DNA from 2 places in the Vibrio cidicii genome. Region 1 is predicted to be linked to the other one. Evidence: riboswitches for the same ligand, from Rfam matches in the RefSeq annotation. Region 1 holds a riboswitch; the other holds the start of a gene.
What was found. A riboswitch is a leader RNA that binds a small molecule or an ion and turns the genes downstream of it on or off. The one in region 1 is predicted to bind lysine.
Positions count from the first base shown of each region.

Region 2: it holds a riboswitch for lysine, as region 1 does, so the genes downstream of both, lysC (lysine-sensitive aspartokinase 3) here and EWA64_RS03325 (Na+/H+ antiporter NhaC family protein) in region 1, are expected to answer to the same signal.

Region 1 is NZ_CP035921.1:507,072-517,383, forward strand. It holds gene hisD (histidinol dehydrogenase) at 1-548, opposite strand, end outside; gene hisG (ATP phosphoribosyltransferase) at 554-1,450, opposite strand; His leader region at 1,495-1,631, opposite strand; gene EWA64_RS03325 (Na+/H+ antiporter NhaC family protein) at 1,811-3,412, opposite strand; lysine riboswitch at 3,523-3,704, opposite strand; gene EWA64_RS03330 (H-NS histone family protein) at 4,161-4,574, shown strand; gene EWA64_RS03335 (inosine/guanosine kinase) at 4,625-5,929, opposite strand; gene EWA64_RS03340 (hypothetical protein) at 6,047-6,316, opposite strand; gene mnmA (tRNA 2-thiouridine(34) synthase MnmA) at 6,508-7,632, shown strand; gene hflD (high frequency lysogenization protein HflD) at 7,643-8,260, shown strand; gene purB (adenylosuccinate lyase) at 8,404-9,774, shown strand; gene EWA64_RS03360 (DUF3833 domain-containing protein) at 9,839-10,312, opposite strand, start outside.
Region 2 is NZ_CP035921.1:1,312,857-1,323,168, forward strand. It holds gene uvrA (excinuclease ABC subunit UvrA) at 1-1,746, shown strand, start outside; gene EWA64_RS07005 (PglL family O-oligosaccharyltransferase) at 1,815-3,587, shown strand; gene EWA64_RS07010 (pyridoxal-phosphate-dependent aminotransferase family protein) at 3,646-4,767, opposite strand; lysine riboswitch at 4,979-5,157, shown strand; gene lysC (lysine-sensitive aspartokinase 3) at 5,280-6,635, shown strand; gene metH (methionine synthase) at 6,700-10,312, opposite strand, start outside.

The sequences.
Region 1 (10,312 bases):
CCACCGAGGTTATAAACCTCGTCGATATTACACAGTTTGGCGACATAGAGTATTTCGTCAGCAATTGGCGGCGGAGAACAGAGCACCACTTTGCGACAACCGGCTATTTGCGCCGGCACACCCAGCATCAAAACGGTGGAAGGCAGTGGTGCGCTGCCGCCAGGAATGTACAAGCCCACTTTTTGAATAGGACGAGTCACTTGCTCGCACACCACACCAGGCTGAGTTTCTACTTTAATCGGTGTGGGTTTCTGTGCTTTGTGGAACTTAGAAATATTGTCATACGCTTGCTGCAGCGCTTGCTTCATCTTTTCCGAAAGGCGCTCTGCTGCTGCATCAATCTCAGCGGTACTGACACGAATCGATGCAGGTTTGACTCGGTCAAATTTTTCGGTCAGTTCCAACAGGGCCGCATCACCTTCTTGGCGCACTTTCTCAATCACCGCAGTTACTGCAGCGGTGATGTTCGCGCCTTCTGCCATTGCTGGTCTTTCGAGCAGTGAATCTTGCTGCGCTTCACTGAGTGACTGCCATACAACCGTTCTCATGCTGCTTACTCCATCATCTTCTCAATTGGCAGTACTAGGATAGAACTCGCACCGAGTTCTTTCAGCTGTTCCATCGTTTCCCAGAATAGGTTTTCTGTACTCACCAGATGTACCGCCACTCTTTGCTTTTCCGCAGACAGCGGCAGTACCGTTGGATCTTCCGCACCAGGAAGAAGTGCTTTTACCTGTTCCAGCTTATCCACAGGTGCGTGTAACATGATGTATTTAGACTCTTTTGCTTGCTGAACTCCTTGCATACGAGTCAGCAGTTTTTCAATCAGATTTTGTTTGTCTGCGTCAAACTGCCCTGCACGTTGGATCAGCGTCGCTTTCGATTGGAAGATGACCTCAACCTCTTTCAAACCGTTCGCCTCTAAAGTGGCTCCAGTGGAGACCAAATCGGCAATCGCGTCCGCCAAGCCGGCACGCGGAGCTACTTCAACCGAGCCAGTCAGCATACAGGTCGAAAATGGCACACCCTGCTCATCCATGTAAGCTTTTAGTAGCTGCGGATAGGTGGTCGCTATGCGTTTACCAGCTAAATCTTTAGGCCCGTTGTACACCGCGTCTTTATCTAAGGCAATCGATAGACGACAGCCGCCGAAATCTAAACGTCTTAGTGTTTCGAACTGACACGCAGTCCCGGTCGCTTTGCGCTCCAAGCGCACCTCTTCCAAGACGTTTTCACCGATAAAACCGAGATCCACCACGCCATCCATGATTAAACCTGGGATGTCGTCATCACGGACTAAGAGTAAATCGATAGGCATATTTTCAGAGTGAACCACGAGGCGCTCACCCATGATGTTGAACTTAACACCGCATTTTTTCAGCAGCAGTTGGCATTCTTGGCTCAAACGGCCTTTTTTCTGAATAGCGATTCTTAAACGTTGTGTTGGCATGACATAATCCCTGTGCTTCAATTTGAAATAGTTAAACCGTTGAAATTAAAAAACCCTCGGAAGATGTTGGTCTCCCGAGGGTTTAAAATCTGAATTCGACGATTTTCACCTCCGGAAGATTCCTGTCTCCCGGGTATGCGCTCATCTCCCGAAAGACTAGGCTGGGTGATGATGGTGATGAATGTTCATTACAAAACTGCGCATACTTATTTGCTCTTTACGTCGTTGACTTTGTTGCTAACCACACTAACCAAGCTGTGGAATTTTTGCAATAGTTTATTTTCAAAAATGACCAAATTGTATATGACAAATAAAATGGGAGGTCGACGCCTCCCATTTTACTTTTTATAAATCATTGAGTTAAGCTTTCTGCAAAGTCACTCTTTTGGATTTAGACATCCAAGAAAATACCGCGCACACGACGATGAAAGCGGCAGTCGCAGCGGCCAGAGAGAGCGTTACTGACGCCGTCATGCCAAGAGCCACAAAGCCGATACAAGAGACAAGTGCAACAGCAAGTGCATAAGGCAACTGAGTCGCCACATGGTCAATGTGATTACAACGCGCCCCGGTCGATGACAAAATCGTGGTATCTGAAATCGGCGAGCAGTGATCACCAAAGACCGAACCAGCCAAGACTGAACTCAACATTGGCAACATCAACGCGATGTCGGTCGCACCAGCCATATCACCTGCGATTGGCAACATAATGCCAAACGTGCCCCAAGAGGTGCCCGTTGAAAACGCCATCAAACCGGATAGTAGGAACAGAATCACAGGTAACCAATGGGAATCAATATTGCCTTGTGCCATCGTCGACAAGTACGATCCTGTCTTCATGTCGCCAATCACGGAACCGATCGTCCAGGCAAATACAAGAATCAAAATCGCGCCAAACATTGATTTCGCACCAATCCACAAGGTGCGAGCAATTTCGACCAATGCAAGGCCCTGTTTTAGCACGGTGAACAGCGCAACGGCTAGACCGACTAAACCACCGTAAATCAGCGAAGTGCCAACATTCGTATTTTCAAATGCTCCCAGAAGATTAAACACTTTTCCATCGGCAGCCAGCGCTTGTGCTCCGGTGTAAAGCATCGAAGCAACAGTGGCAATAATCAGAGCAACGATTGGCAAAACGAGATCGGATACTTTTCCTTTTTCGCTTTCTCGGATATCCAGCTCTTCGTCGATTTCATGGGCTTCTTTAAGATCGGTTTCCGAGTCATTGTCGAATCCACGTCCTTGCGAAGCGGCAATTTCATGCTCGCGCATTTTGCCAATATCAAGGCCAAACCAAGCCACAGCAAATACCATCAGCAGGGCAAAGATTGCGTAAAAATTCATTGGAACCAAACGCAGGTATGCCCCTAACGCTGAATATTCAGTGATGCCATGTGAAACCAAAATGCCGCCGATGATGGTCATGATGTACGCACCCCAGCTTGACGCTGGCATCACAACACACATCGGCGCAGCAGTAGAGTCGAGAATGTAAGCCAGCTTGGCGCGAGAAACGTAGAATCGATCGGTAACAGGGCGAGAAATTGCACCTACAGCTAGGCTGTTAAAATAGTCATCAACAAAAATGAATACGCCTAAAAATGCCGCAAGCAGTTTAGAACCGCGCTTACTTTTTACTCGCGATTGTGCCCATTCGGCAAACGCACGAGTACCGCCGGAAAGAGTAAGTAACGCGGTAGTCATACCGAGTAGCAAAAGAAAACCCACAATACTCATATTCCAAGTATTGAGGCCGCCATCTTCAACGAAAACAGCGGATACTTTTTCACCAACATAAGTGGCTGCGTTGATTACAGAGTAACTGTTGAGCAAAATAGCTCCGAGAATGATACCAACACCCAGAGAAACCAGCACCTTACGGGTCAATATCGCTAGAGTAAGCGCCACTATTGGCGGTAGTAGAGAAATCGGAGATGTAGAAAAATCTATTAAATTCATGATCTTCAAAAACCAGTTTTTGGTTAGAGATCTACTGCAGAACAAACCGTCAGAAATATTTCTGATGTTTTTGTTGAACTAAGCGACAGGGAAGTGAACACTTCACCCAACCCTACAGTAGCGCTCCATAGTTTATAGATAAAAGACTATGGCAGTGTTGTTCCTATTCGAATACAACACCAGCAAGCCGCTTTGATATGCAACTTACTTCGGCAACTTACACCTTTCACTATTATTCATTGGCATCACCCCAATAATAGTTACTCTTTGTCGTTGCGCCTCTACGGCGATAACTTATTTTTGACCATTTATTGTTTATAAAAACAACAAACCCACCAAGTTACCGCATCAGGTAGGCGTCATTGTACTCATCCTCATAGGCTTTGCAATACATCTGTCTAAAAACATCACCGAATAAAACAAAGAAAAATGGGCACGATATGTATCCAGTTGCGTCAGTATGTATAAACGGAGGTGTCATTTTTATCACGCTCAGATATGAATGATAGATGTGAATTACACTTAATGCATAACATTTGTCACAAAAACTTGCGCAGCTAGCAGGAGTCTATAGATAAGGCATCGAATATAAAGTTAGTAACGATTAAACAATAAAAAAAACGCTATAAATATTGCTTATATCGTGTTTAGCGTTAATATTAGCATCGTAAAGAATTTAATCTTATTCGTTTTATCTGAACCTCGATATTATTATTGCGATGTCGACTTACTTAACATAGGAAAGGTTATGTCGGAACTAACAAAGACTCTACTTAATATTCGCAGCCTACGTGCTTACGCAAGAGAACTCACTCTAGAGCAACTAGAAGAAGCATTGGACAAACTGTCAACCGTCGTTGCTGAGCGTCAAGAAGCAGAAGCGGAAGAGCGTGCGGCAAAAGCTGAACAAGAAGCAAGACTGGCTGCAATTGCAGAGCAGATTGCAAAAGACGGCATTGACGTTGATGCGCTAATCAGCGCGCTTTCTGGCGAAACCAAAAGCAAGAGCAAAGGTAAAAGTAAACGTGCTCCACGTCCTGCCAAATACAAATATGTTGATGTAAACGGCGAAGAAAAGACTTGGACAGGCCAAGGTCGTACTCCATCAGCAATTCAAGCGCAGCTAGATGCAGGTAAATCTCTAGAAGACTTCGAAATCTAGTCTTTGCATTATATAAAAAAGGCTCCTTACGGAGCCTTTTTATTTTCTATTTAACGTTCCCAATACGCCTCTTCTAAGCTATCTTCCCGTTCTGGTAAGCCACGGGACAAACGCGGTGAGTGCTGAGCAAGAACTTCGTAACTGGCGCGATTTGCATACTTACACACTTGAGAAAAAGATGAATAAGTGAGAAATTCGTGCACATGCTTGCTTGAGTTGGGCACATTCTCTTTATGATATTTATTCGCCGACATATCGTGCAACACCGCAGAAAGCGCCGCATCGCCCGCACCATTGGTATTTTTAATTTTCTCAGGGCCACCCATATATGGTGAAATATGTGAATAAACTTTAATGGGATTTTCACATGAGGCTTTTCGAGTCGGGCGACTAAATTCATAGCGATTAAATTCTGCAATGCAGCCTGGCAAAAGAGGCAATGATGTTTCACGCTTAGCGCTCTCTTCGGTGTAACCCGCCATAAATAATCCAAGTGGTCCAGCAGTACACAATACCAAGTCAGCCCAATCGAGAGTTTTATCTGAAGCAGCAAGCGGATCGCTTTCACCGGTTAATGCCTCAGCTTCATCTTCATTCATCGCAACGACCGTAACATGATCATGAATAAATGCTTGCCAAAACTGCGGATCGTCCTGAATAACAAACTTAGTACCAAGGGTTAGTACAACAGGCACATTATATTTTTTCGCGTACTCGATCGCTTTCATTGTGGCTTGCGGCATGGGATCGCCTTCTTTACAACGAATCAAATAAGCCGTCAAAACCAAAGCAGAGGCTTTTTTAAAAATCTTTTCAGGGATACTTTGCGGCTTCAATTGGTTCATTTGGCCTTCGCTGATCGCGAATGTTCGTTCACCATCTTCGGTAATTAGCGCAAAACAGCGGCCTATTGCTCCATCAACACCTTGCAAGTAATTGAGATCCATACGGCTGGATGTATTACATAAATAACGATAACCGTAGCTGCCAATTTTAATATCTTGGCTCATGACACCGAGTAGCGTTGAGCGATCATCGGCCAATACAGAGTAGTTGTGCAATGTATTTCCTATCGTCCCACCCGCATATTCGTTGGTAATCAAATTCTCTTGTTTTAATTGCTGATAAAGTGCTTCTGCTGTTTGGTCATCAATAACTAATGAGTGACCTTTACTCAGACCGTATTTCTCAATCACCTCTGACGTCACTTTCGCTTCAATATCCACCAAAGTTTGGTCAATACCGATAACATGTGTACGCGTCATTCGTTTGCTTTCCTGCGCTTGGCTCACCAGCGGATCGCGGGCATGTACAGGAAAATAATGCTTTGATTTGCGTTGTCCGGGAAATTTCATAGTGTTCGTCTGAGTAAGGGGTTAAAAAAGAGAGCGGATTCTAACCTGCTGCCTAACCAGCGGCAATAAAGGCAATTATAGCAAACGTTTGCCCCGCTCTTTTTCTTTTGCGTGCGATTATTCTCCTTCCATAAAGCCGAGGTCAGGTAGCTGATCAAGGTGCTCGGCGTAACGTTTGAGATTGAATTTTCCTTCATTTCGCATCACATCAAAAATCTCTATTGAAACAGCACATGCCATCATCGCAATGGCTTCCTCACGCGAATGACAAGTCATCATTAAACGCATCAAAGTTTCTTTCACTTTAATTGGATTGCCATCTTCAAGTTGATTTTCGATGACTTCAATCAATTCTGCTTCTTCTATAAACTGGTTTTCGTTACTCATAAACTTTGTTCCGATTTGAAATTTGGCCCACTATGCCACAGTTCGCTTTTCTCTACGCACTCTATTATCGATGGCACAACTATTTTGCGGAAAAATTCGGCAAAACGATTTGTGATTGCCGTCGCGGATCTGTTGCCGCTGTATGCTTTCTGTTAGAATCTGCGTCCAGTTAATTGAAGTGGTGTTAAGTAATGTCTGATAACAGCCAAAAGAAGGTCATCGTTGGCATGTCCGGCGGTGTAGATTCATCGGTTTCTGCCTATCTCCTCAAGCAACAAGGCTATCAAGTCGAAGGCCTGTTTATGAAGAACTGGGAAGAAGATGATAACTCTGAGTATTGTACCGCAGCCGAAGATTTAGCGGACGCTCAAGCTGTTTGCGATAAACTTGGCATTCACCTGCATACGATTAATTTTGCCGCAGAATATTGGGACAATGTGTTCGAATATTTCCTTGCCGAGTACAAAGCAGGTCGAACGCCAAACCCAGACATTCTTTGTAACAAAGAAATTAAGTTCAAAGCCTTCCTTGAGTTTGCCGATGAAGTTCTTGAGGCAGACTACATTGCGATGGGTCACTACGTTCGTCGTACCTTCCCCGCTAACGGTGAAAAGCCGCAAATGCTGCGTGGTTTGGATGGCAATAAAGACCAAAGCTACTTTCTGTATACTTTGAGCCACGACCAAGTGGCGCGTAGCCTTTTCCCTGTCGGTGAGCTGGAAAAACCCGAAGTACGCCGCATCGCTGAAGAACAAGGTTTGATCACCGCGAAGAAAAAAGACTCGACCGGTATCTGCTTTATCGGCGAACGCAAATTCACCGATTTTCTTAGCCGCTATTTGCCTGCTCAACCGGGCAACATTGAAACCCCAGAGGGTGAAATTGTTGGTCAGCACCAAGGTCTGATGTATCACACCTTAGGTCAACGTAAAGGCCTGCACATTGGTGGCCGCAAAGGCGGTGGCGGTAATGAAGAGCCTTGGTTTGTGGCCGAAAAAGATCTCAAACGCAATGTGCTCATCGCCGTACAGGGGCAAGAGCATCCGCTACTGAAATCTGAAGGCTTAGTCGCCTCTCAACTGCACTGGGTGGATCGTGAGCCAATTCGCGAAGTGATGAAATGCAGCGTAAAAACTCGTTATCGCCAGCAAGATATTGCTTGTACAATTATTCCTATTGATGACGACAACATTAAAGTGATCTTTGATGAGGCGCAAATTGCCGTCACTCCAGGGCAATCGGCGGTTTTCTATCAAGGCGACGTTTGCCTTGGTGGCGGTATCATCGAAAAACGCATTCCATACACTCAAGCTTAGGAGACGTTACGTGGCGAATACACTTTATGACCGCACTATCGCATTTGCTGGCATGTGCCAAGCTGTAGCACTGGTTCAAGAAGTGGCGAAAAACGGACATTGTGATCAAGATGCCTTTGAAACGTCGATAAAAGCCATCGTGAATACCAATCCAGCCAACACACTGGATGTATTCGGCCATGAGCAAAGCCTCAAATTGGGGTTGGAATGTCTGGTCAAAGGCATCGACAGTACCCCTTCTGGCAACGAGATTACTCGCTATCTGATCAGTCTGATGGCTTTGGAAAGAAAGCTGGTACGTCGTAACGATGCGATGGCTCAGCTCGGCGACAGAATTCAGATGTTGCAGCGTCAAACAGAGCACTATGATCTCCTTGAAGAGCAGATGATCAGCAATTTGGCGAGCGTTTATCTTGACGTAGTGAGTCCGATTGGCCCACGTATTCAGGTAAATGGCACACCTTCTGTGCTGCGTCAAACTGCCAATCAGCATAAGGTTCGGGCACTACTGCTCTCTGGTATTCGCTGCGCCGTATTGTGGCGTCAGGTTGGCGGTAAACGTCGCCACTTAATTTTCGGTCGTAAGAAGATGATCGAACAAGCCCAAATTCTCTTGGCCAGAATGTAACTGTTTAGCTCGCGATAAAACGCGAGCTAACTTTTTCGGGCTAAAATAAACTCCGCGCAAACGTTTGCGCAATATTCGTGACAATTGCCACAGTTATTGGTATAACGCTCACAAAATTTAGAAACCCAATTCAGGAGAACATCATGGAACTGTCAGCATTGACAGCTGTTTCACCAGTAGACGGCCGTTACGGAAGTAAGACGATTGCATTGCGCGAAATCTTCAGCGAATACGGTTTACTTAAGTACCGTACTATCGTTGAAATCCGTTGGTTACAAAAGCTTGCAGCAACCGATGCAATCAAAGAAGTCCCAGCGTTCAGTGCCCAAGCTAACCAATTCCTTGATGACATCGCGGCAAACTTTTCCGAGCAAGATGCGCTTCGCATTAAAGAGATCGAGCGTACCACCAACCACGACGTTAAAGCGGTTGAATATTTCTTAAAAGAAAAAGTGGCAGGCGAGCCTGAACTGCACGCAGTAAACGAATTTATCCACTTCGCTTGTACCTCAGAAGACATTAACAACACCTCTCACGCTCTGATGCTTAAAGAAGCACGTGAAAGCGTGATTCTGCCAGAAATCCGTAACCTGATTGACGCCATCAAAGCGTTGGCAGTGGAATATCGCGACATCCCTTTACTTTCTCGTACTCACGGCCAGCCAGCTTCTCCATCCACCATGGGTAAAGAGATGGCAAACGTGGCGTACCGTATGGAGCGTCAATACAAGCAGATCGAGAATGTTGAGATCCTAGCGAAAATCAACGGTGCGGTCGGTAACTACAACGCTCACCTTTCTGCTTATCCAGAGCTTGATTGGCACAAATTCTCAGAAGAGTTCATCACTGAGTCGCTTGGCGTAACTTGGAACCCATACACAACCCAGATCGAACCACACGATTACATCGCTGAGCTGTTTGATGCCGTGGCCCGTTTCAACACCATTCTGATTGACTTCGATCGTGATGTTTGGGGTTACATTGCCCTTGGCCACTTCAAACAAAAAACCATTGCTGGCGAAATCGGCTCTTCAACCATGCCGCACAAAGTGAACCCAATCGACTTTGAAAACTCGGAAGGTAACCTTGGTCTTGCCAATGCGGTGTTCGGTCACCTAGCGCAAAAGCTGCCTATCTCTCGTTGGCAACGTGACCTAACTGACTCAACGGTTCTACGTAACCTAGGCGTTGGTGTTGGTTATGCCATCATCGCCTACACATCGACGCTTAAAGGCATTAGCAAGCTGGAAGTCAACCGTGAGGCACTTTTGGCTGAACTGGACAAAAACTGGGAAGTGCTGGCTGAGCCAGTACAAACGGTGATGCGCCGTTACGGCATTGAAAAACCATACGAGAAGCTGAAAGAGCTCACTCGCGGTAAGCGCGTAGACGGTGAAGCGATGCGTCAATTCATCGACGGCCTTGCGCTTCCAGAGCACGAAAAAGCGCGTTTGAAAGAGATGACGCCAGCGAACTACATCGGTCAAGCGATTGAGCTGACTGATAAACTATAAGTCGCTCAGCGTTAAAAAAGGTTGATGTTTTTACATCAACCTTTTTTTTGTTCACCAAACTTTATTATTGCTTTTGGAAAAAGAGAGTAATCGTGCCTACCTCGATACCAAACTTCTTGATTTTGGTCAGGTTGAACACATGCTTGTCATCTTGACGATACAGCCAATCGTCAAACGTAACCGTCACCGTGCTGTCATCCATTTTCAGTTCAAAGTCGTACTGCCATTGCAGCGCATTGCCCTGCTCGGCGCCGTGAGCCACGCCAATAATATCGTCAGCCTCTCCTTGATACTGGCCATTATCTAGGCGGGTAATTGTCCAGATGCGCTGATCGACTTCGCCATCATCAAACACGAAGTCTTCCACCAGTGTAAGTTGGTTACCACTGACTTGGCCGACAATAGCGACCTCAAATCGCCGCGTCTGTAGGCCACTGTAGTCTTGCACCATACCCCATGCGTGTGTCTTTCCTGCAAAATAGCCAAAAAGGTCAAAAGTCGGCGAGGTTGCTTTGTACTGGGTGAGATCCGTTGAACA
Region 2 (10,312 bases), 810 kb from region 1:
ATCAATGACCGCGGTGATATTCGCGTTAAACGTCATCCGTTTGAAGGCATTCTCAATACTCTGGAGAGACGCTACCGCGACACCGAATCCAACTCGGTGCGCGAAGAATTAGTTAAATACATTTCGACCAAGCCATGTGCCAGTTGTGGCGGTACTCGCTTGCGTTTAGAAGCGCGCAACGTGTTCATCAATGACACCACCCTGCCGCAGATTGTCGAACTCAGCATCGCCGAGGCATTGGCCTTTTTTGCCAATCTCAAGCTTGAAGGGCAACGCGCGCAGATCGCAGAAAAAGTGATGAAGGAGATCAACGACCGCTTACAGTTTTTGGTCAATGTTGGCCTCAATTATCTCAACCTGTCGCGCAGCGCAGAAACCCTCTCAGGCGGTGAGGCGCAGCGCATCCGCTTAGCAAGTCAAATTGGTGCAGGTTTGGTGGGGGTGATGTATGTGCTCGATGAACCCTCCATCGGTCTGCATCAGCGCGACAACGAACGGCTGCTGAAAACGCTCAATCACCTGCGCGACTTAGGTAACACTGTCTTAGTGGTTGAGCACGATGAGGATGCGATCCGCATGGCCGATTACGTGATTGACATCGGTCCGGGTGCCGGGGTGCACGGCGGGCAGATCGTCGCTGAAGGCAGTGTTGACGAGATCATCGCCAATCCGGATTCACTTACAGGTCAATACCTGAGCGGCGTGAAAGAAATTGCTGTACCACGTGAGCGCACCCCATACGATGCGAGCAAAACCGTCGAGTTGATCGGCGCGAGTGGCAACAACCTGAAAAACGTCAACCTCTCGGTGCCCGTGGGTTTGTTTAGCTGCATCACCGGCGTATCCGGTTCTGGCAAATCCACACTGATCAACGACACCTTCTTTAAAATCGCCCACACCGCGCTCAATGGCGCCACCACTGCTCAACCCGCGCCGTACAAAAGCATTAAAGGGCTGGAGCATTTTGATAAGGTGATCGATATCGACCAGAGCCCGATTGGTCGCACGCCGCGCTCAAACCCGGCCACCTATACAGGCATTTTTACCCCGATCCGCGAGCTGTTCTCGGGCACGCAAGAGTCTCGTTCACGGGGTTACAAGCCCGGGCGCTTTAGTTTCAACGTGCGGGGCGGTCGCTGTGAAGCCTGTCAGGGCGATGGCGTGATCAAAGTCGAGATGCACTTTTTACCCGATGTGTACGTGCCGTGTGATGTGTGTAAAGGCAAGCGTTATAACCGCGAAACACTGGAAGTGCGCTATAAAGGCAAATCAATTGACGAAGTGTTGGAAATGACGGTCGAAGACGCACGCGAGTTCTTTGAACCCGTTCCGGTAATTGCGCGTAAATTGCAAACCTTGATGGATGTCGGCCTCTCCTACATTCGCCTTGGTCAAGCGGCGACCACACTCTCCGGCGGTGAAGCGCAGCGGGTGAAACTGGCGCGCGAATTGTCCAAACGCGACACAGGTAAGACCTTGTATATTTTGGATGAACCGACCACGGGTCTGCATTTTCACGATATCCAACAACTGCTCACGGTCCTGCATCGCCTGCGCGATCACGGCAATACGGTGGTGGTGATTGAGCACAACTTGGATGTGATTAAAACCGCTGACTGGATCATCGACCTTGGTCCTGAGGGCGGGCAAGGCGGCGGCGAGATCATTGCCCAAGGCACACCGGAAGATGTGGCCTTGGTCGAAGGTTCGCACACTGCGCGCTTTCTTAAGCCTATGTTGAACTAGAAAAAACAGGTAAAGTGATGAAACCAGCTGCGTGCTGGTTTCATTGTTTACAATTACAGAAAACGTTTATGGCAACCATACATGTAAGTGGAACTCAGCTCGACCAGCCACCCGCCCGTATTCCGTTGAACAGAAAGTTTCTCGCGGCGATGGCGGCCGTGTTTCTGGTGGCGATGCACTTTTTTATGCCCAATCCTGGTGGTTCTGGGTTGGCGCTGTCGTTTAATCCAACCACTTGGATAGCCTTTTCGGTCGCTTTCGGTATCGGCTGCTATCATCTCGCCCGCAATCAGGCGCTGCGCTATTCCAAGTTGACCATCGGCTTACTGGTCAGTTGCGTGATCCTCTCTATCCCGCTGTTTTATTCCACGACCAATTACGAACTCTCGCTCGGACGCATGCTGGGGTTGTGGGCGGGGATGGCGTTTTTTATCCTGCTGCAACAGTTCAGCTTTAGTAATAAACACAAGCAGAGACTGCTGTGGCTGGTAGTGCTGGCGGTGGTGATTGAAGCCTGTCTGGGTTATTACCAATATCTGTGGCTTAAAGCGGACAACTGGATGGGCTACGACACGCTCTCCAATCGTCCTTACGGCATCTTTCAGCAACCGAATGTGATGGCCAGCTTTCTTGCAACAGGGTTGGTGATCTCAGGCTATTTGCTGGCAAGACAACCACACAAATACAACAAGCATTTGAGCGAAATCACCTTGCTCTACCTTGTGCCGCTCTTCACCGTACCACTGATTGTAGTGCTGGCGTCTCGCACTGGGTGGTTAGCGGCGTTATTGGGCGTATTGCTGCTGCTCCCTTACCTCTACCGCTTTGGCACAAAAATTCGCTTTTGGGGTTGGCTCATCGCTGTCATTGCTGGGTTGGTGTTGGCCAGTGCGATGCTCAATAACGTCAATCCCGATGGTGACAGCCTCGCTGCACGCAAAGCCAATCTCGACTCAGCGCGCGAATACACCTTCCCTCAGACACTGGATATGCTGATAGAAAAACCGTTTACTGGTTACGGCTACGGCAACTTTGAATCCGCTTACACCTTGTATACTGCAAGGCAGCACTTGCTTAATCACAATTATCCCGCTGGCTTACCAGCCATGGATCATCCGCACAATGAGCTGCTTTATTGGGGGGTAGAGGGGGGAATCATCCCGCTGATTGGGATCTTGCTGGCGGCCTTGTTAGTGCTTAACCGCATTATGAACACCAAGAAAGGCACCCGTTTGGCGGTGTTCGCGCTGTTTGTGCCCATTGTGCTGCACAGTCAACTGGAGTATCCCTTCTACCATTCAGCGGTACACTGGCTGACCTTCATCATTTTGCTGTACTGGATTGATCAGCGCGCGACACGGATGAAGTCTGTCTCTTTTAGTGTTATCAGCAAAACCGTCTTACGAGTGATGAGCTTGGTGGTGCCTATCCTCACGGCGTTTTATATGTTAAGCGCTCTGCACACCAACTATGTCCTAACCAAATTTGAAACCACACGACCACTTGACCCAGATCGGCTCAAGCAAGTGACCAATCCTGTGGTGTGGAAAGATCGCTTCGATTGGGATGTGTACAGCACCTATCTCAACATTGGCTTAGCCACTCAAGACGCGGCGTTAATCCAACCTTATATAGACTGGTCGTTGGAAATCATCCAGAGCAAGCCGCGCCCGGCATTTTACTCCAATCTGATCCTCGCTTACCAAGGCTTGGGGGATCTTAGTAAGGCCGAACAAGTGCGCGCCGAAGCGGAGTTTCTCTTTCCCAAGCACGACTTTACTCAAGTGCAGTATCAACCGCCCTCAAGTGCACGCTCGGCCACGGTTTCTGCGGGCCAATAAAGGCATCAAGCGAAGCGCATCCACGCTTCGCTTTTTTATTTAGAGCACTCAAGCGTTGTTACAGCGCCAACGACTCTTCTAATGCGCGAAGGCACAGTGCAACGTTTTCTTCTCGTGCTCCATAGCCCATCAAACCAATTCGCCATGCTTTGCCCGCCAGCGCCCCTAAACCTGCGCCGATTTCTAAGTTATAGGTTTCGAGCAGATGCGAGCGTACTTTCGCTTCATCAATGCCTTCCGGTACGTAAATGGCGTTGAGCTGCGGCAGACGGTGAGCTTCATCTACGACAAAGCGAAAGCCGAGTTTCTCCAGCCCGGATTTCAGTTTGTCGTGCATCGCTCGATGGCGTGCCCACGCATTCTCCAGCCCTTCATTTTTCAGCAGCAGTAGCGCTTCATGCAGTGAATAGAGACTATTGACTGGCGCTGTGTGGTGATAGCTGCGTTTGCCTGCGCCGCTCCAATAGCCGAGTACTAAGCTTTGATCCAAAAACCAGCTTTGAATCGGCGTGGTGCGCGCCTGAATTTTTTCAATCGCGGCTTTTGAGAAGGTTAATGGCGACAATCCCGGTACGCAAGAGAGGCACTTCTGACTGCCAGAATAGACCGCATCCAACTGCCACTCATCCACTTTGAGCGGCACGCCACCGAGTGACGTAACGGTATCGGCAATGGTTAACAGCCCATGCGCTTTGGCTAGTTTACCGAGCGCCTCGGCATCGCTCATCGCACCGGTTGAGGTTTCAGCGTGTACAAAGGCGAGGATCTTGCTGTCTGGATGCTCCGTAAGCGCTTGTTCTACCTTCTCAACTGAAACGGGGCAGCCCCATTCATCGTCCACCAGCACCACTTCGCCACCAGCACGAATCACGTTTTCCCGCATCCGCTCACCAAACACGCCATTACGACACACAATCACTTTATCGCCGGGCTCAATCAGATTGACAAAGCAGGCTTCCATACCCGCACTGCCGGGCGCCGATACCGCGATGGTGAACTCATTTTCCGTTTGGAAAGCGTATTTGAGCAGTTGTTTTAGCTCGTCCATCATGGCGATAAAAAGTGGGTCTAAGTGGCCGACCGTCGGGCGACTTAACGCCTGTAACACCTGCGGAGAGATGTCCGATGGCCCAGGCCCCATAAGAATTCGACGTGGTGGATGAAAACTTTGTATCGTCATAGCGGCTCCTTGCTAAGCGTGAAAGGGTTGTTATGGACTTAGATTAGTATTGAAAGCTGAGCTTTCCACACTAAAGCAATATTTCCGCCACGGCAATTAGCCGACCGTCTTACAGGTCTAACCAGTGTCACAGTTTTGTTAATAAAAACTTTCACTCCTGCCTGAAATAGCCGTTGACATTAAGTGGCGAAAAACGTTCAATGTTTGAGCTTTATGCAGAAGAGGAGCACTGCCCAGGTAGGTGTTTCGTGGAGCCGCAACTCCGATACGAAATACTCAGGGGGAGCAGTGCCGAGGTAGATCAAGGTTGCTGGAATTGATCTGTCGGTTGACTTGGGTTGAGTCCCATCAACTGTCATCAGCACCGTCTGATGAAGAGCTTCTGAGGGACATTCTCTGATTATTCAAACTGACCTCTTTCAATTGCTCTATCCCCTTTCCTCACCAAAACAAACATCGGATGTTGGGTTACCAACGATAGTTATTTTTTTAGAAGTCGTGGGAGAAATGCCGTGAGCGCATTAAATGTAGCGAAATTTGGTGGAACCAGTGTGGCCAACTTTGAGGCGATGAGCCGCAGTGCCGCCGTGGTCGAAAACAATCCAGACACGCGTCTGGTAGTGAGCAGCGCCTGTTCTGGGGTGACTAACTTATTGGTTGAACTGGCAAATGGTGTGCAAGCGCAAGAGCGACGCAACCAAATCCTCAGCCAACTGGCAGAGATCCACGATGCGATTCTCAATCAGTTGCAAGACGCCAGCGAAACTGCCGCCGAAGTGTACGCTCTGCTTGATACCGTGACCAGCTTAGCCGAAGCCGCTTCCATTCAAGCCAGCACCAAACTGACCGACCACTTGGTCGCCTGCGGTGAGCTGATGTCAACGCACATTCTCACTCAATTGATGAAAGAGCGTGGTTTGAATACGGTTCGTTTTGATATCCGCGACGTACTACGCACCGACAGCAACTTTGGCCGCGCAGAACCAGATGTAACGCAAATTTCCCTGCTCGCCCAAGAAAAACTGTTGCCGCTGTGCCGTGATTTTATCGTCGTGACACAAGGCTTTATTGGCTCTGACCTTGATGGCAACACCACCACGCTTGGCCGTGGAGGAAGCGACTACAGCGCCGCGCTGATTGCTGAAGGATTAAAAGCGACGGGTCTTGAGATCTGGACCGACGTCCCGGGCATCTACACCACCGATCCGCGCATTGCGCCAAAAGCGGCGCCGATCCCTGAAATCAGTTTTGCTGAAGCGTCAGAAATGGCGAACTTCGGCGCAAAGATCCTTCATCCTTCAACACTGGTTCCGGCGCTGCGTCATGATATTCCAGTATTTGTCGGCTCGTCCAAAGAGCCCGAGAAAGGCGGCACTTGGATTCGTCATGAAGCACAGAGCTCGCCGCTGTTTCGTGCGTTAGCCCTGCGTTGCAACCAAACCATGGTGACGCTGCGTAGCGCTAAGATGTTCCACGCTTACGGTTTCCTCGCCAAAGTATTTGAAATTTTGGCAAAGCATAAGATTTCTGTTGATCTGATCACCACTTCAGAAATCAGTGTTTCGCTTACTCTGGATAAAACCGACACCTCGGGCGGTGCACCAGAGTTGCCGCAAGCGGTTCGCAGCGAGCTTGAAGAGCTGTGCCACGTAGAAGTCGAACACAATCTATGTTTGGTCGCCTTAATCGGCAACCACATGGAGACCAAAGGTTACGCTAAAGAGGTGTTTAGCACACTAGGCGATTTCAACCTGCGCATGATCTGCTACGGAGCGAGCGATCACAACCTGTGTTTCCTCGTCGATGCGCACGACTCGAAGAAAGTGATTCAAAAGCTGCACCAAGATCTGTTTGAGACGCAGAATTAATACTCACCAATGTAAAAATGGGTTGCCTCGTGGCAACCCATTTTTTCGCTCGAAAGTGTGCGGTTTAACCGTTGATATTCGGCCCCAACCATTTTTCCGCTTCAAGTAGATCCCAGCCTTTGCGCTGCGCGTAGTCTTCTACCTGATCTTGTTGGATCTGTGCGATCGCAAAGTAGCGAGATTCTGGATGAGAGAAATACCAGCCCGACACGGATGCCCCCGGCCACATTGCATAACTGCTGGTCAGTGACATGCCGATCGTTTGCTCGACATTGAGCAGTTCCCATAATGCCCCTTTTTCCGTGTGCTCCGGACACGCGGGATAACCAGGTGCAGGGCGAATACCTTGGTATTTCTCGCGGATCAATTCTTCATTGGATAAGTTCTCATTCGGCGCATAGCCCCAAATTTCTTTGCGCACTCTCTCATGCAGATATTCGGCAAAGGCTTCTGCCAGACGATCCGCCACCGCCTGAATCATGATCGCGTTGTAATCATCGCCCTGCGCTTTGAACTCATCAGCCAGTTCTCGCTCATTGATGCCGCCAGTGACCGCAAACGCACCAATCCAATCCTTTTTGCCTGAAGCTTTCGGCGCAACGTAATCCGACAAACAGTAGTTGGCGCCTTTCGGCTTCTCGGTTTGCTGTCTTAAATTGTGCAACACTTTGACCACTTGGCTACGCGATTCGTCGCTATACACCTCAATATCGTCACCAATGCTGGCGGCTGGAAAGAGCGCACACATGCCACTGGCTTTCATCAACCCTTCTTGCTCAATTTTATCCAGCCAATCATTGGCATCTTTGAACAAGCGTTGCGCCTCTTCACCGACCTCCTCGTGGTCGAAAATGGTCGGGTATTTACCCACCAGCGACCACGTCATAAAGAATGGGGTCCAATCGATATACTGACGCAAAACCGCCACATCAAAATCGGCAAACACATGCACACCCGGCTTAGCTGGTGCTGGCGGCGTGTAGCTCTGCCAATCGATCGCCGCTTTGTTGGCGCGAGCTTCTGCCAAGGTGACGGGTTTACTTCTCGGTTTCTTACGATTGTGCTGATCGCGCACCAACTCATAATCGGCCTGCAAGCGTTCGACAAACGCCGGACGCAGTTCGTCAGACAGCAGCGAGGTACATACCCCAACCGCACGCGAAGCATTATTGACGTACACCACGGGATGAGAATAGTTCTGCTCAATTTTGACTGCGGTGTGCGCTTTGGAGGTGGTCGCACCGCCGATCAGCAGTGGCAAATCAAAGCCCTGACGCTCCATCTCTTTGGCCACATGCACCATTTCGTCCAAAGACGGAGTGATAAGACCTGAGAGACCAATGATGTCGACCTGCTCTTCTTTGGCCACTTTGAGGATCTGTTCACACGGCACCATGACACCTAAATCAATGATTTCGTAGTTGTTACATTGTAAAACCACACCAACAATGTTCTTGCCGATATCGTGCACATCACCTTTGACCGTGGCGAGCAGAATCTTACCGTTGGTTGTACCGGACTGCTTAGAGGCATTAATAAACGGCTCTAAGTGAGCCACCGCCTGCTTCATCACCCGCGCCGATTTTACCACCTGAGGGAGGAACATCTTGCCTTCCCCAAACAGGTCGCCGACCACGTTCATGCCGTCCATCAACGGCCCTTCAATCACTTCCAGTGGCTTAGACGCGTTTAGCCTCGCCTCTTCGGTGTCTTCGACGATAAACTCGGTAATACCCTTCACCAGCGCATGCTCAAGCCGTTTAGCCACAGGCCAAGTACGCCACTCCAATGCCGAAGCATCTTCCACTTTGCCCACGGCATTTTCACGATACGCTTCGGCGATTTCCAACAAGCGTTCAGTGCCATCTTCACGGCGATTCAGCACTACATCTTCGACCGCTTCACGCAGTTTCTCTGGTACGTTATCGTAAATTTCGAGCTGCCCGGCATTGACGATGCCCATGTCCATGCCGTTTTTAAAACAGTGGTAGAGGAATACCGCATGAATCGCTTCGCGCACATAGTTATTGCCGCGGAAAGAGAAAGAAACGTTCGACACCCCACCAGAAATCATCGCATGCGGCAGGTCGCGTTTGATGTCCGCCACCGCGTTAATAAAGTCGACCGCGTAGTTATTGTGCTCTTCAATGCCAGTCGCGATGGCAAAAATGTTCGGGTCGAAGATCACATCTTCCGGTGGAAAGCCGACTTCATCGACCAGAATTCGATAAGCGTTGGTACAGATCTCCAGTTTGCGCTCGCGCGTGTCCGCTTGGCCCACCTCGTCAAACGCCATGACAATCACTGCCGCGCCATAACGGCGGATCAGTTTGGCCTGCTCAACAAACTTGGCCTTACCCTCTTTGAGGGAAATCGAGTTGACGATACCTTTGCCTTGAATGCATTTCAGGCCCGCTTCAATCACTTCCCACTTCGACGAGTCCACCATCACCGGTACTTTGGAAATTTCTGGCTCGGACGCACATAAGTTGAGAAAACGCACCATACACGCCTCGGCATCCAACATGCCTTCATCCATGTTGATATCAATAATCTGCGCACCGTTTTCTACCTGCTCGCGAGCCACATCCAAGGCTTCATCGTAAAGCTCTTCTTTAATCAAACGCTTAAAGCGCGCAGAGCCGGTTACGTTGGTGCGTTCACCGACGTTAACAAACAAGGTATCTTTCGCTATCGTCAGAGGCTCTAGCCCAGAGAGACGACACGCCACCGGAATGTCAGGCAAGACACGCGGCGCGACCCCTTCAACCGCCAGCGCCATATGGCGAATGTGTTCGGGCGTAGTGCCGCAGCAGCCACCAACGAGGTTGATAAAACCGCTTTGAGCCCACTCTTTGACGTGCACCGCCATCTCCTCTGGCGAGAGATCGTATTCACCAAACGCGTTTGGTAAACCGGCGTTCGGGTGGGTAGAGACGTACGTTTCTGAGATACGTGACAGCTCTTCAACATACGGACGCAGTTCGTCCGGCCCCAAAGCACAGTTCAAACCAAACGAGATAGGTCTTACATGGCGCAAAGCGTTGTAGAAGGCCTCGGTTGTTTGCCCGGAGAGTGTACGCCCGGAAGCATCGGTAATGGTACCGGAGATCATCACCGGTAAGCTGATACCAAGTTCCTCGAACACGGAATCGACAGCAAATGCGCACGCTTTCGCGTTCAGGGTATCAAAAATAGTTTCAATCAGAATGAGATCGGATCCGCCGCGGATCAGAGCACGAGTCGATTCCGAATACGCTTGCACCAAAGCATCAAAAGTGACATTGCGGTAGCCCGGATCGTTCACATCAGGAGAAATAGAACAAGTACGATTGGTTGGACCGAGCACCCCAGCCACATAGCGTGGTTTTTGCGGATTTTTAGCGGTCCACTCGTCCGCCGCTTCACGAGCCAGTGTAGCCGCAGCGAAGTTAATCTCTTCGCTTAAGCTTTCCATTTCGTAATCCGCCATGGCAATGGTGGTGGCGTTAAAAGTGTTGGTTTCGAGAATATCGGCACCCGCTTCCAAGTAAGCGCAGTGAATTTCTTTGATCAACTGAGGCTGGGTTAACACCAGCAAGTCATTGTTGCCTTTGAGATCACAGTGCCAATTTGCGAAACGCTCACCACGATAGTCTTGCTCCTGCAACTTGTAACCCTGGATCATGGTTCCCATA